3 regions of the Candidatus Njordibacter sp. Uisw_056 genome follow, and region 3 is predicted to be linked to each of the others. Evidence: predicted binding sites of a transcription regulator. Region 3 holds the regulator's gene; each other region holds the start of a gene.
What was found. Region 3 encodes sigma-54, which starts transcription at its own class of promoters, with help from an activator protein. Its sites were predicted from a motif close to ANTGGCATNNANNTTGCTNT; they were not measured.
Positions count from the first base shown of each region.

Region 1 (5,324 bases), 570 kb from region 3:
CATTAATCATAACCGTCATATTAGACTGTGAAAGGCGACCAATAGCCCTAAACACCTCTTGCATGGCTGGGGCTTCACCAATAATTTGGGCGCTGGCCGGTGCGGGTTCTGGTGTGGTAGCGCCTGCTTGTTGTTGGGCATGTTGCAAACCGCGTTGTACTAAGCCTACGGCCTCATCAATATCAAACGGTTTTGGTAAATAATCAAAAGCGCCACCTTGATAGGATGCTACGGCACTGTCCAGGTCTGAGTGAGCTGTCATAATAATCACAGGGACATGTTCAATCTGCTGTTGCAGCCGCTGCAGTAAGCTAAGGCCGTCAATGCCCGGCATACGAATATCGCTAATAATTAAACTGGGTGAGTCAAGCTCGAGTGCAACCAACAACTGTTGGCCATCTTCAAAGCTGCGACTGCTTATTTGCGCCTGCTGTAAGGCGCGTTCCAGCACCCAACGAATAGCGTGGTCATCGTCTACGATCCATACATCGTGGCTCATGGGAGTTTCTCCATGGGTAAGTAAATATTAAAGCAAGTTTGGCCGTTTTGGCTATCACATTCAATGAGGCCCTGGTGCTGCTGTATAAGGCTTTGGGCGATGCTTAAACCTAACCCTGTGCCTTGAGCACGATGGGTTACTAGGGGGAAAAAGATGTCTTCTTTAAGGTCTGCATTAATGCCAGGCCCATTGTCACTTATGCTGACACAACAGACGAGGCGGTGGCATGTATGACCAATAGTGAAGCGTCTAACAGCTCGCGTTTTAAGGCTAATTTGACCACCACTAACTTGGTGCTCCATAAGTGCTTGCAAGGCATTACGGCCTACATTAAGGCATACCTGCGTCATTTGATTTGCGTCGATGAGCAGTTCTGGCAGACTGGGGTCATAGTCTCGTATTAGTCGCACTCGGTCGCCAGCTTCTGCGCGTAATAACTGGTCTATTTTGTCTAAGATCTGATGAATATTGCAGCGTTGCTTTTGAGTTTGGCGTTGAGGACCCACTAAACGGTCTACAAGGTCTCTTAAGCGGTCAGCCTCAGAAATTATGATATCGGTGAATTCGTGTAACGAAGGGTTAAGTTCCCGTTGTAACAGCTGGGCTGCACCACGAATACCACCTAATGGATTTTTTATCTCGTGGGCTAAATTGCGCACAAGATTAGAAGACGCCTGCTGTTGGGTTGTCATGCGGGCTTCTTGTGTGAGTCGTTTGACACGCTCTAACGGCTGTATCTCTAAGGCTAAACTACCTTGTTCATCTACGGAGGTAACGCTTAAGTCTACAGATAGTCTGCGGCCATTAGCCTGCTGTATTTGGATGTCGCGACTAGTGAAGGATTGTTGGTGAGTGGAGCTATGCTCAAGCTGCTGTTTAAGAAGTGGGTCTAAGGACAGCAAATTGCTAATGGGCTCAAGCTGCATTTGATGTTGACTGACTCGAAATAAATTTTCCGCAGCCAAATTGAGCGCCACAATTTCCATGCGAGCGTTAAGTAAAACGATGGCGGTGGTTAAATGGTTAACCAAACTAGCCAGAGCTTGTTGGGCTTGCAGTAATTTAGGCATTGCACTCCATCGGGTTCTTTATGGCGCACCAAATTAGTGCGTTGGGTGTGCTTAAAAAGCCCTCCTCGGAGGGCTTTGGTTATGCGACTAGCAAGAGTAGTAAAGGCCAAACTCAACTGGGTGAGTGACACTATTAACTGCTTCTACTTCACCGTTCTTAAGTTCGATGTAAGCGTCGATCATTTCGTCAGTAAATACGCCACCACGGGTTAAGAATTCACGATCTGCTTCTAAAGCAGCAAGTGCTTCTTCTAGGCTTCTAGCCACTGTTGGAATTGCTGCTGCTTCTTCAGCAGGTAGGTCATACAAATCCTTGTCGGCTGCATCGCCTGGGTGGATTTTATTTTGAATACCATCAAGGCCTGCCATCAACAAGGCCGCGAAACACAAGTATGGGTTTGCAGTGGGATCAGGGAAGCGCACTTCTACGCGGCGTCCGCGTGGGTTGCTTACGTATGGAATGCGGATAGAAGCAGAGCGGTTACGGGCAGAGTAAGCCAGCATAACAGGGGCTTCGAAGCCAGGGACTAAACGCTTGTATGCGTTAGTAGATGCGTTGGTGAACGCGTTAAGCGCCCTAGCATGCTTAATAATGCCGCCAATATAGTAAAGCGCCATGTCTGACAAGCCACCATAGCCGTCACCAGCAAAAAGGTTAACACCGTCTTTAGCAATTGACTGGTGAACGTGCATGCCAGAGCCGTTATCGCCAACAATTGGCTTAGGCATAAAAGTAGCCGTTTTGCCGTAAGCGTGCGCCACGTTGTGGACACAGTACTTGATAATTTGTACTTCATCAGCCTTGCGAATTAACGTGCTGAACTTTGTACCAATTTCGTTTTGATTCGCCGTTGCTACTTCGTGGTGGTGTACTTCTATTTCCACACCCATAGCTTCCATAGCGTCACACATAGCGCCACGCATGTCGTGTGAGGAGTCAACTGGAGGTACTGGGAAATAACCGCCTTTGATGCCAGGCCGGTGACCCGTATTACCACCTTCGATGGTAGCGCTCGACTGCCAAGCTGCTTCTTCAGAGTTTATTTCGTACATGGCGCCTTGCATATCGGCTTTCCACTTTACGTCATCAAATACAAAGAATTCTGGCTCTGGGCCAAAGAATGCCGTGTCACCAATACCTGTAGACTTAAGGTATTCTTCAGCGCGAGCAGCAACTGAACGTGGGTCACGGTCATAGCCTTGCATAGTGGCTGGCTCAATAACATCGCATCGCACGTTTACTGTAGTTTGTTCTGTGAATGGGTCTAATACAGCAGAGCTATCGTCTGGCATGATGATCATGTCTGAATCGTTGATGCCTTTCCAGCCAGCAATGGATGAACCATCGAACATTTGGCCTTCAGAGAAGAAGTCTTCGTCTACAGTACGCGCAGGTATCGTTACGTGGTGCTCTTTGCCTTTGGTATCGGTAAAGCGCAGGTCGACCCAGCGTGCTTCGCTGTCTTGGATCATCTTAAGGGTATTTGCAGACATAAAGTCTCTCCAATCAAAACCAGCTCTAAGGCCGGTGGTTTACATGTATGAATTCCAGCCCATTGGCTGATACTGTGTTTACTAAAGCAATGGCCGTGCCAACTCTACCTAAGGTTTAAAAAGTGACCCTCTATGGCAGTTTTGGTCGCGTATATGGGTTTTTTTAACCTCAATCGCTCTATTAAGTTCTATAGCTTTAACTTAAGTATGCATTTTCACGCTAGTGTGCACTAAAAAGAGTCGCATTCAAAGAGTGGCGCACCATTTAAGTGCGATGATAGATAGCTTGTATAAATATCCTTCTTGTTCCCTCTTAGGTGCTGTGTTATCGCTATACTTTTGCTATAATCTGCGCTGCATTTTTTTGGCGCTGCGCTGTCGCAACGCCCATACGTATTTTGGCCATGTTCAATTGAGGCCGTTTGGAGTAGTGAGATGATCGAAAAGTTAAGAAATGTGGCGATTGTAGCCCACGTAGACCACGGTAAAACCACCTTGGTAGACAAGTTGCTAGAACAATCCGGCACCCTTGACCGTCGTGACCAAGGCACAGAGCGCCTTATGGACTCTAACGACCAAGAAAAAGAACGTGGTATTACCATTACTGCAAAAAACACTGCGGTAAGTTGGAATGGTTACCATATCAATATTGTGGACACCCCAGGACATGCTGACTTTGGTGGTGAAGTAGAGCGCGTTCTATCTATGGTAGATTGCGTCTTACTTTTGGTAGACGCCGTAGACGGACCGATGCCACAAACACGGTTTGTAACTCAAAAGGCTTTTCAACAAGGCCTCAGCCCTATTGTGGTTATTAACAAGATCGACCGTCCAGGCTCGCGACCAGATTGGGTTATGGACCAAGTATTCGATTTGTTCGACTCTTTGGGCGCTACGGATGAGCAGTTAGACTTTCCTGTAATGTACACGTCTGCGATCAATGGTATTGCTGGTGCCTCACCAGACAATATGTCTGATGATATGACGCCATTATTTGAATCATTGGTTGAGCATGTTAAATCACCAGACGTAGACCTTGAAGGCCCTTTGCAGATGCAAATTTCTGCGTTGGACTACTCAAGCTATGTAGGCGTTATTGGTGTAGGCCGTATAAAGCGTGGCAGCATGAAGGTGGGCCAGCAAGTTAAAGTAATTTCATCTGATGGCAAACACCGTGCAGCTAAGCTACAAAACGTGATGAGCTACATGGGCCTTGAGCGTATCGATGTAGCCACAGCCCAGGCTGGTGATATTGTGTGTGTTACTGGTATAGATGGTTTAAATATTTCTGACACTATTTGTCACCCAGACCATGTTGAAGCATTGCCTGCATTAAGCATCGATGAGCCAACAGTGTCTATGACGTTCCAAGTCAACGATTCACCGTTTGCTGGCCTTGATGGTAAGTTTGTTACTAGCCGTAATATCCGTGATCGTTTAGACCGTGAGCTTATTCACAATGTCGCCCTGCGTGTTACTCAAGGCGATACCCCAGACCGTTTTGTAGTGTCAGGCCGCGGTGAATTGCACTTGTCAGTGTTGATTGAAAGCATGCGTCGTGAAGGGTTTGAGATGGGTGTAGGACGTCCACAGGTTATCGAAAAAGAAGTTGATGGCGTGAAGATGGAGCCATACGAATCAGTATTGATTGACTGTGAAGATCAGCATCAAGGTTCACTAATGGAAGAAATGGGTCGTCGTAAGGCGGAAATGACTAACATGGAGCCAGATGGTAAAGGCCGTACACGATTAGAATTTATCATTCCTTCACGTGGTCTGATCGGTTTCCGTGGTCAGTTCTTAACCCTAACCTCTGGTAGCGGTGTAATGACGTCTGTATTTGATCATTATGGTCAAGTTAAGCAGGGTGCCCTAGCTGAGCGCGAAAAAGGTGTATTGGTTTCTATGGTTAAGGGTAAGATCTTAGCATTTGCTTTGTTTAACCTGCAGACTCGCGGTCGGTTGATGGTTGAGCCAAACATTGACGTATACGAAGGTATGCTTATTGGCGTTCACAGCCGTGGTAACGATTTGTGTGTTAACCCAACTAAGGGAAAGCAGCTTACCAACATCCGTGCAGCAGGTACTGATGAGAACATCGTTCTTAGCCCACCTATTCGCTTCTCACTTGAACAAGCGCTTGAATTTATCGAAGACGATGAGCTAGTAGAAGTTACACCACACTTCATCCGTCTGCGTAAGCGTCTACTTACAGAAACAGCGCGGAAGCGTTCACCTAAGTAAACATCCTTAGGTTGAAA
Region 1 is NZ_CP159830.1:225,356-230,679, forward strand. Features, by position in the region: gene ntrC (nitrogen regulation protein NR(I)) at 1-499, opposite strand, end outside; gene glnL (nitrogen regulation protein NR(II)) at 496-1,569, opposite strand; gene glnA (glutamate--ammonia ligase) at 1,657-3,063, opposite strand; gene typA (translational GTPase TypA) at 3,499-5,307, shown strand.
Region 1: a site for sigma-54 is predicted at 3,147-3,166, ahead of glnA (glutamate--ammonia ligase). Genes of this name have one in related genera too.

Region 2 (5,324 bases), 1.3 Mb from region 3:
ATAAAAACAATCTGCTATGTAAGTGTAGTTAGGATGGGTCGAGTAAATTCTTTCATTTAGGCCTTATAGAGGCTACGGCCAATATTAGATTTAAAGGCATTGCCTAAATTGTTGTATAAGTTTGTACTGGTTGCTGGGCTATTAAGTTCTAACGTGTCTAGGGCCTTATTAATTGACTCTAGCTTAATGCGCATAAAGAAATCACTGGTGCGGTGGATCTTGTCACAGGCAGCTAATAAATCTAACAGCTGCCGCCACATCGTCTGCTGTGCCATAGTTAGGTGTTGGCTAAAGTTTTGATCTTCTCTGTCGATACCTGAATCCGTACAAAACTTATTACGCAAGGCATCAAATAGCTGAATGGTTTGCACGTCATGTTGTTTGCGTGCCTGAAGTTCCTGGAAAGCCTTCAAGTCGCTAGTTTTCAGGTATTCATACTCTTGGTTAAGGGTGCTCTGCAATTGCTGCGCATCAGTAATGGCCTGCTCTAAGTGGCCATTAAATTCTTCTTCTCGTGGTTGCAGCAATGGTGGGTTATCCTTGAATTAGTTTTTCTAAGCTAGTCATTTTTTCAGCAACACGTGCTGTATTAATAGGGAACTCACCAATTTCTAAGGCCTGCTTAATGCTATTAACCTTCGTTTGGTTGACATCACTGATGCCTTTACTTGCTTGGGTCATGTGCAGCAGCGTTTGTGCCTCTGGTGTAAGCTTAACTTGGTCCGCACCTTGATTCGGCCCTGTTTTGGTTTGTTGTACTAAGGGCTGGCTTTGCGCTGCTTGTGATTGTTGTTGACCACCCTGAGTTTTATTAGCCGGCTGAGCGACAGCACCGTTGGCTTTGCCAGCTGTTAACCCTCGATACTGATTATTAATGTCGTTCATGTTCCACCTTTAACCTCATTAAACCTACTTTCCCATCTATACAGTAGCTATCGGCAGGCTGAGTAAAAACTTAAGTTAAAAATAGCATTTAATTTAAATAAAATCTTAATAATCAAAAAAAAACCTTTTAACCTGCCTAATTAATGAGTTCTAACTGGCCTTTAGCAATCACCAAGCCCCACTTTACTAAGCCGCTGGGCATTACTTTAACGTTAACCTTATCACCCAAATTACCATTTGACAAAGCCTGTGCTTGGCTAGAAATTTGGTAGTCTTTTAAATTAATTTGCAAGCGTACCTGGCTACCTTTAGTCACTAGGTACGCTTGGCGTAACATATCTTTTGTTAGGGGTGTATCACTGGCGATGTAGCGTTTGGTAACCCATCCAACTAGCGCTTCTGTGCGCATAAACTCTGTTTGTCTTAGTTTGTGGTCTGGCACCCATGCCATGGTGAGATCTTGGGCGATCAGCTCTCGACCCATAGCGAGCGCTTGGCGACTAATGACCACACGCTGCTGACCCTGAACATCATTTTTATCCAGCAATTTACCCGCTTTTATATACCTTTTTGCCAACTGGCCAAGTAGTTGGTTTTTGTTGGTAATAACATTGGGGCTGCTGGTGTGGATAGACTCTTTGCTGGCAGTTAGATGGTTTGTGGCAATTACCTGGCCTTGAGGAATGTCTTTGGCTGCACGCCACAGCAGATGTAAGTGACTAAAATCTTTAGGGCTAAGCCAGTGCCCTGAGTTTAACTGGCGTTTAACTTGTTTGCCAATAGGGTTAGTGTCGCTGCTGATTAAGGTGTTGCTGATGTCAGTGCTATTGCCGGTATAGGCCACTAAGGCGACTTGTTTTGCACTAATAGTACCTTGTTCTGCAATATCGCTTACTAGGCGCCAGGCTTTGGTGCTGATTTTCACCTTAATGGATAGGTATAACGACCAATTGGGTTTGTTACTGTTATAGGTTTCATCACAAACCACTTTCACCGTTTTTTGATTGTTAAAGGGCAGTGTTACCTGCAATGAAGTTTTGCACAGGGCGTAGCGACTGCGTTCGTCTAGCTTAGCGGCGCTGGCATGACCACCTAACTGTTGTTGGGAAAATGCATTAACCGCTTGATAAATGTCTTCATGGGCCTGCCACTGTGCGGCATGAGAAGCCGTTGTAGCTAGCCCCAAAAAAACCACTGTTGCCAACCATTTACCGGGTATTAACGCAGCGGCAAAGCCTTGCCACTTGTTGTTATTGGATCCTAAATACGTCATAAAATAATTTCTAACATTATGAAAAATAACAGTTTATTTGTATTGGCATAATCGTTGCTTTAGTCACTGTGTAGTTGGCATATTTAGGCCTCTAAACAGTTAACAAACGTAGCGAAAAATTATGAGTCTTTTACAAAACCCACTAGGCATTCATGCCACCGCCTTAAAGCTGCGCGAACAGCGCACCTCGGTATTGGCATCTAATATTGCCAATGCAGACACGCCCAATTACAAGGCGCGTGATATTGACTTTAGCAGCGTAATGGCGGCCACAAAAGGCAATGCCATGGGCACAAGCCATAGCCGGCATATCGGTGTGAGCCACTATCAAGCCCTGCAGGGCGACGGCATGATTAAGTACCGAATGGCAAATAGCGCCTCTATAGATGGCAACACAGTGGAAGTTAACACAGAAAACAATCTGTTTACAGAGAACTCCCTTCGCTATCAGGCCACATCTACTTTTTTAAATAGTCGAATTAAAGGCATCATGAGCGCTTTGCGTGGCGAATAAGCCAAGCCTAGCTCACTCACTTAGCCTAAACCAATAGAGAACAGCACAATGTCAATGCTAACCGCCTTAAAAATCTCCAGTTCTGCTATGAATGCACAAATGATGCGTCTGAATACCACTGCCAGTAACTTGGCTAACATAGATGTTGTGGGTTCCACCTCTGAGGAAGCGTATAAAGCTAAAAAACCCATTTTTAAAACAGTGATTGAAAATTATACCCAGGATAACTTTGGAGCCAGCGTAAGTGTGAACGGCATCTTCGTAAGCGATAGAGAAAATACAAGTCGCTACGACCCACAAAACCCATTGGCGAGTAGAGATGGCTATGTGTTTATGTCTAACGTTAATTCTATAGAAGAAATGGTAGACATGACCAACGCCTCACGTTCTTACCAAACCAACGTAGAAGTGATGAACGCAACAAAGAAAATGATGATGAGCACGTTGCAGCTTGGCAAGTAATATTTTGGTTTACCTGAGCATGCCTAACGACGTAGGCAAAAAAAACACTATAAGGAGATTATGATGACTACATCAGTAACGCAAGCCATACCCGGCACTCTTAGATCATTCGAGTCTACCCAAAATAGTGAAGAAAATCGAACTTCGGTGCTAGGGCAAGACGACTTTCTAAAGCTATTAACGGCCCAACTACAGTACCAAGACCCAATGAAGCCAATGGAAAATGGTGAATTTATGGGGCAGATGGCACAGTTTTCTACCGTTAGTGGCATTACCGAAATGGGAGAATCTATAGACGGCCTAGTGAGCATATATCAGGGCCAACAAATGAGTAACTCGGCTGCCATGATTGGTAAACAAGCATTAGTGAATGGCAACTTGGCACAACTAAAGGGTGGTCAACTGGGTGGTGCAATAGACCTAGCGACAGCAGCCAACGACGTCCGTATCGAAATTACCTCAGATAGCGGTGAAGTGATGGCGAGTTTAGGGCTGGGGTCACAATTAGCAGGCACCAAAGAATTTACCTGGGACGGTGTGACACGAGATGGTACCCAAGCCCCAGAAGGGCGCTATCACCTCAGAGCTACGGCTTTAGTGGATGGTGAAACCAAAGTGCCCCCCATGCAAGTTTACGGCACAGTCAGTAGTATTCAGCTTAAGAATGGAGAGGTTACTCTCAATGTATCGGGTCAAGGTAATGTCAGTTTTAATAATGTGAAGCGCATTAGTCAATAGCGTATCAGTGCCACTTAAATAAATGTAATTTAACCTCATCAATAGGGAATTGGTCTATGTCTTTTTATACCTCACTCACCGGCCTAAACTCGGCGCAAGCAGATTTAGGGGTCACATCAAACAATATAGCCAACGTAGGCACTGTGGGCTTTAAAAAATCTCGTGCTGATTTTGGTGACTTGTTTAGTAGTACGTCGGGTGCCATTGGTCAGGGCGCCCATTTAAAAAACGTAAATCAGCAGTTTAGCCAGGGCAGCATTGAAATGTCGGGTAACGCATTAGACTTAGCCATCTCTGGAGAAGGTTTTTTTGCTGTACGACCAGACCTAAGCGCAACCGAAACGGTGTACACCCGAGCAGGTGCCTTTAGCATTAATAACGACAACTATGTCGTTGATTCCTCTGGTCAGTATCTTCAGGCATTCCCTGTGAGTGAAGATGGGTCTGTAATTGCCACCGGCCTAACGTCTGCTAAGTCGTTACAATTAACATCAGCTGGGGGGTTGCCAAAAGTTACTTCTAAAATTGAATTAGGTTTAAATTTGCCTTCTGATGCGGCTATTAAACCCACCGCTTCATTTTCGCCTAGTGATAGTAATACCTTTAACTCGTCAACCCAGATGACCGCTTACGACTCTTTAGGAAATCCGCATGTTGCCACAGTGTATTTTCTTAAAACGTCCAACCCAACACCCGCAGTACCCACAAATACCTGGGACACTAAGCTTTATATCGATGGGACTGTGATAGCCCCCACTAATGCAGCCGATAGCGTGTTGACGTTTGATCAAGACGGCAAGCTGACTGCACCCATAGCGGCGATCACCTACGACCCTGCAACATTGATTACCGGTGCGATTCCACTAAGCTTAAGCATAGACTACGGTAGCTTATCTAGTCAGTATTCTGCGCCTTTCTCAGTCATGTCTTTGTCTCAGGATGGCCACCCGCGTGGTGAGCTATCGGGTATGGACGTTGACTCAAGTGGTGTTGTGCGTGCCAACTACACCAATGGCACACAACTGGCCTTGGGTAAATTAATGTTGGCTAACTTTGATAACCCTAATGGGTTGAAACAGATCGGCAATGCCAGCTTTGAAGCCACCAATGCCTCTGGCCTTGTAGATTTAGGTGAAGCAGGGTTTGGTGGCTTCGGTGACATTCGAGGGGGTGCCTTGGAGGGATCTAACGTTGATCTTACAGAACAACTAGTGAAGTTAATTAGTGCCCAGCGCAACTTCCAAGCCAACGCTAAGGCCCTTGATACCTCAGGTACCTTAATGCAAACCATTATGGGAATAATGAACTAAGCCACGCTATACAGGTTACACCACTTACTTAAAGCCCGATCACTGTATAGTAAGTTGGCATCGATATTGCATTAGCTAGTTAAGGAAGGAGAAATTGATGAAACTTTGCCGTATTTTTGCCATATTAACTACTATTGTTGTG
Region 2 is NZ_CP159830.1:2,088,821-2,094,144, reverse strand. Features, by position in the region: gene ABXT60_RS10070 (DUF2802 domain-containing protein) at 1-2, opposite strand, end outside; gene flgN (flagellar export chaperone FlgN) at 57-527, opposite strand; gene flgM (flagellar biosynthesis anti-sigma factor FlgM) at 535-885, opposite strand; gene flgA (flagellar basal body P-ring formation chaperone FlgA) at 1,022-2,158, opposite strand; gene flgB (flagellar basal body rod protein FlgB) at 2,280-2,672, shown strand; gene flgC (flagellar basal body rod protein FlgC) at 2,721-3,134, shown strand; gene ABXT60_RS10040 (flagellar hook assembly protein FlgD) at 3,198-3,872, shown strand; gene ABXT60_RS10035 (flagellar hook protein FlgE) at 3,929-5,182, shown strand; gene ABXT60_RS10030 (flagellar basal body P-ring protein FlgI) at 5,280-5,324, shown strand, end outside.
Region 2: a site for sigma-54 is predicted at 2,200-2,219, ahead of flgB (flagellar basal body rod protein FlgB). Genes of this name have one in related genera too.

Region 3 (5,324 bases):
ATTGAGATCACCGCTGATAGCGTAGAGCTTAATGAAGGGGAGGGTTTTTCCACCTACTCCGGCAGTGTTATTATTGTCCAAGGTAGTATGACAATTGAAGCAAATACGGTAAAAGTGACCTTTAACGACGACGGGATAGAAACCATGGTAGCCACAGAGGGCAATAATGATGGTTTAGCTTACATGCAGCAGGAATCAGAGCCCGTTGGAGATGGCAAAGGCGATATAATGCAAGCCTGGGGTAAGCGCATTGACTATCAACTGAACACCGAGTTCTTAACCTTACTCGGTGGTGCCAAGCTGATTCAAAAAGGTAACCTGTTCAGTGGTCATCAAATACTCTTCAACATGTCTACAGAAAATGTGAAAGCCACTGGCGGCAAAGATAAGCAAGTAAAAATGATTTTCTTACCTAACTCAAATTAATGATCACCTGAAACAAGTTTGACATCCATGCACAATGAGACTGCCACCATAGCCACCTTAGAAGCCAGAAACCTTGCTAAATCTTACAGCAAGCGGGCTATCGTCAAAGACGTTAATATTCGTATTGAAGCTGGCCAAGTAGTTGGTCTGCTGGGGCCTAATGGTGCTGGAAAAACGACCTGCTTTTATATGATTGTGGGTTTAGTGCAGGCAGATCGTGGCCAAATATTTATCAATCAAGAAGACATTTCGAGTGAGCCTATGCATGGCCGAGCGCGCAAGGGTATCGGTTATCTGCCACAAGAAGCATCAGTATTTCGTAAGCTTACAGTGGCACAAAACATTTTAGCTATATTGGAAACTCAAAAAAACCTGACTAAAATTGAGCGATTAAAAAGGCTAGAAAACCTGCTCCTAGAGTTTAATATCGATCACATACGTAACAGCCTAGGTATGAGCTTATCAGGTGGTGAACGCCGTCGCGTAGAGATTGCTCGTGCATTGGCAAGTGAACCACAGTTTATTCTGCTGGACGAACCCTTTGCTGGCGTAGACCCCATTTCTGTCAAGGACATTAAACAAATTATTCAACAGTTACGTGACAAGGGTATTGGCGTATTAATTACCGACCATAATGTGCGCGAAACCCTAGATATTTGTGATTTGGCCTATATTGTTAGTGAAGGTTATATTTTAGCTCATGGAACCAGCAGTGATATCTTAGCGAACCAGCAAGTAAAAGAGGTATACTTAGGTGATGATTTCACTTTATAACTAAGTAAAAAGCCAAGTAAAAACCTAAGTAAAAATACCTCAGAAACAACAAGTTAGCACTACTATGAAAGCATCCCTGCAACTCAAAATGAATCAGCAACTGGCCATGACGCCACAGTTGCAACAGGCGATTCGTTTGCTCCAGCTTTCAACCTTAGACCTGCAGCAAGAAATTCAACAGGCCCTAGATTCTAACCCTTTACTAGAGCTAGAAGATGAACTTGACCAGCCAGACGTTAATACCCAGCAAACAGACAACAACGACACCCAGATTGATGACCAGCCAAGTGACCACCTTGCTGAAGAGCAACAAGCGGACAGTGACTGGAGCGAAGAAATACCTGTAGAACTTGCCACTGACAGCTCCTGGGATGATGTTTACCAAAGCTCCACCACACCGGCAACTGGCCCAGGGGACGAGTTCGATTTCGACGCTCACAATAGTCACGAACCGAGTCTGCAAGAACACCTTGAATGGCAACTTAACGTGAGTCGTTTAAGCCACCTCGACCAGTTTATTGGCGCCAGCATTATTGATGCCGTAGACGAACGGGGTTACCTTAGCCAAACTCTTAGTGAAATTACTGAAGGGATCAACGGTAACTTAGCTCAACAAGAGCAAGAAGCCGTTGAAGAAGATGAAACTCAAGCAGTATTAACCTTAATCCAACAATTTGACCCCATTGGGGTTGCCGCACAGGACCTGAGGGAGTGTCTGCTTATACAGCTAAGGTACTTACCCGCTGACACACCTTGGCGACAAGGCGCGATAACAGTTGTGGATAAATACCTAGACCTGCTTGGAAGTCACGACTACAATTCCTTAAGGCGACGCTCTGGCTACAAAGAAAATGACTTGCTACATATTTTTGAGCTGATCACTAAGCTGCAACCAGAACCTGGCGTGACCATTGCCTCAAGCCAAGCTGAGTATGTTATTCCCGACGTGATGGTGCGTAAAGTAAACAATGTATGGCGGGTTGAACTCAATCCAGACTCAGCGCCAAAGATCAGAATTAATCAGCAATATGCAAACTTTGCTGGCAGTGGCAATACCGCTGACAACAACTACATTAAAAGCCACTTACAAGAGGCTCGCTGGTTTCTTAAAAGCCTTGAAAGTCGTAATGAAACCTTGTTAAAAGTGTCAGGTCGTATCTGTGAGATACAAAAAGGCTTTTTAGATCATGGCGAAGAGGCGATGAAACCACTGGTGCTAGCTGAAGTAGCAGACCATGTGGAGATGCACGAATCTACTATTTCACGGGTGACTACCCAAAAATACATGCACACACCTAGAGGTATTTTTGAGCTAAAATATTTCTTTTCTAGTCATGTAGCTACAGCTAATGGTGGAGAATGCTCTTCTACTGCAATAAGAGCACTCATTAAAAAGCTCATTGCAGCAGAGCTAACGCGCAAGCCCCTAAGCGACGCAAAGCTTACAGATATGCTTGAGTTGCAAGGTATTAAAGTAGCACGTAGAACCATTGCTAAATACCGAGAAAGCATGAACATTCCACCCTCTAACGAACGCAAACGGCTCAACTGAGCCCATAGAACCCATAGGGTTATTGACGACATATGAATATTAGTGACATCCTTACGCCAGAGCGCACTTTGGCCGATCTCAAGTGTGGCAGCAAAAAACGCACCCTCGAATCTATTAGTCAATTACTGGGCAAGCAAATGACAGAGTTTGATGACAAAGAACTCTTTAATGCATTAATCACCCGAGAAAAATTAGGCAGCACGGGGTTTGGCGATGGCATCGCTATTCCCCATTGTCGCTTAGCCAGTTGCACACATGTAACTGGTGCCCTAGTGCGATTAGCCAAAGCAGTAGATTTTGATGCGATAGATCAACTTCCTGTGGATTTATTGTTTGTGCTTTTGGTGCCCCTGCAGGCCACAGACGAACACTTACAAATACTAGCCACTCTTGCAGGTAAATTTGGCCAATCTGAGTTTCGTGAACGTATGCGCAAGGCCACTGATGCGGATGCCATGTACAAAATCGCTGTCGCATAAATGCTCTAAAAAGGGTATGCTATAAGGCTATTTTTGGTAATCTAGCGCTGGGCTTACCAAAAGCTGTTTCATTACTTTATAGAGCCATGTCTGCAAGGTTTTCTGCATGATCAACCAAAAAATCACTATCATCAACAAACTTGGTTTGCACGCTCGCGCTGCTGCTAAGCTTGTGGGTGTTACGGGTAAACATGGTTGCAGTATCGAAATTGGCAGCTCAGGAAAAATGGTAGACGCAAAAAGCATTATGTCGGTTATGTTGTTAGCTGCGTCACAGGGCACTGTGTTAGACCTAAAAGTAAGTGGCGAAGGTGCCCAGCAGGCTTTTGATGAAGTGTCTCAACTGGTTAATAATTATTTCGACGAAGGCGAATAAGGCTAGCAGTCACATGAAATCCCGCCTTAAAGAACTCAATGACGCCCTAGACAGCGGTGCTTTTATTCAAGCCCGCCATATGCTCAATCACACCTTAAAACCCGCTGATACTGCGCACCTTTTGGAATCTTCACCACCAAGAGAACGAGAAGTGCTGTGGAATTTAGTGAATCCAGAGTTAGAAGGCGAAGTACTGCACCATTTAAGTGACGAAATTCAAGCTGAATTCGTTAATCAAATGAATACCGAAGAGCTACTTCAAGCCACTGAAAACCTCGACACTGACCACTTTGCCGACATCTTGCAGCAGCTGCCAAAAACGGTAATGCAAGAAGTGCTCAATAGTTTAGGGCAACAGGACCGAGAACGAGTAGAACAGGTACTGTCTTACCCTGAAGACACCGCTGGCGGCCTTATGAATACTGACGTTGTTAGCATCCGCCCTGACATTACCATAGACGCCGTACTGCGTTATTTACGGCGCCATGATGCCATGCCAGACATGACCGACAACCTGTTCGTAGTCACCCGAAAAGACCGTTACATGGGCTTATTGCCACTCACTAGTTTGCTAGTGAGTGACCCCAATACCCTAATTTCAGACATCATGGACACCGAGCGTGCAGCGATCCCTGCTGATTTAGATGAAACTGATGTCGCTAACCTATTTGAACGTAACGATTGGGTGTCTGCACCGGTAATAAACCAAGAGGGTCGATTGGTTGGTCGTATCACTATCGATGACGTGGTCGATGTGATTAGAGAAGAGGCTGACCACTCCCTCATGCGCATGGCTGGTTTAGATGAGGACGAAGACACTTTTGCGCCAGTCGTTAAAACCACTAGGCGCCGCGCAGTATGGTTGGGGATTAACTTATTAACTGCTCTTTTTGCCTCTATGATGATCGGCCTGTTTCAAGACACTATAGAGCAGGTAGTCGCCCTTGCTATCCTTATGCCTATTGTAGCAAGCATGGGTGGCGTTGCGGGGAGCCAAGCGTTAACCTTAGTCATCCGTGGCCAAGCTTTAGGCCACGTTGAAGCCAGTAACATTGGTTACCTGCTCAACAGAGAAATTATCGTTGGTGCTCTTAACGGCTTACTCTGGGCCACTGTAGTCGCTAGCATTGCCAGTTGGTGGTTTTCGGACTTAACCATTGGCTTTATCATTGCTATCGCGATGATCATCAATTTAATCGTGGCTGCTATTTTTGGCACCTCTCTTCCCGTCATCCTTAAAGCAATGAACATAGATCCTGCTTTAGCTGGAGGCGTTATTTTAACAACCATTACTGATGTGGTCGGATTTTGTGCCTTTTTAGGCCTCGCCACATTATTTTACGCTTAAGGAATTTAATATGGGCAAAGTTAAGGCCCGCAAGGCCGCAGCAGAGCTAGAAGCACTGCAACAAAATCTGCCTGCTGAGGAAGAGCTTAGTCGCACCCAAATTAAGCGAGCGATGGAAGCTCTGCAACACTTAGGTGGCAAGTTGCTAGATCTTAAACCATCAGAACTAGCGCGCATCCCCATGAGTGAAACGCTGAAAACTGCGATAGATGAATCACGCCGTATCGAACAAAATGAAGCTAAACGCCGGCATTTGCAGTACATTGGCAAGGTCATGCGTGATGAGGATTCAGAAGCCATTGCTAAGGCTCTATCGGTCCACGATTCGGGCTCTGATGAACACCGCCGGGTATTTCATCAATTAGAAAC
Region 3 is NZ_CP159830.1:798,337-803,660, reverse strand. Features, by position in the region: gene lptA (lipopolysaccharide transport periplasmic protein LptA) at 1-426, shown strand, start outside; gene lptB (LPS export ABC transporter ATP-binding protein) at 454-1,200, shown strand; gene ABXT60_RS03975 (RNA polymerase factor sigma-54) at 1,265-2,752, shown strand; gene ptsN (PTS IIA-like nitrogen regulatory protein PtsN) at 2,785-3,231, shown strand; gene ABXT60_RS03965 (HPr family phosphocarrier protein) at 3,338-3,607, shown strand; gene mgtE (magnesium transporter) at 3,621-4,955, shown strand; gene yjgA (ribosome biogenesis factor YjgA) at 4,966-5,324, shown strand, end outside.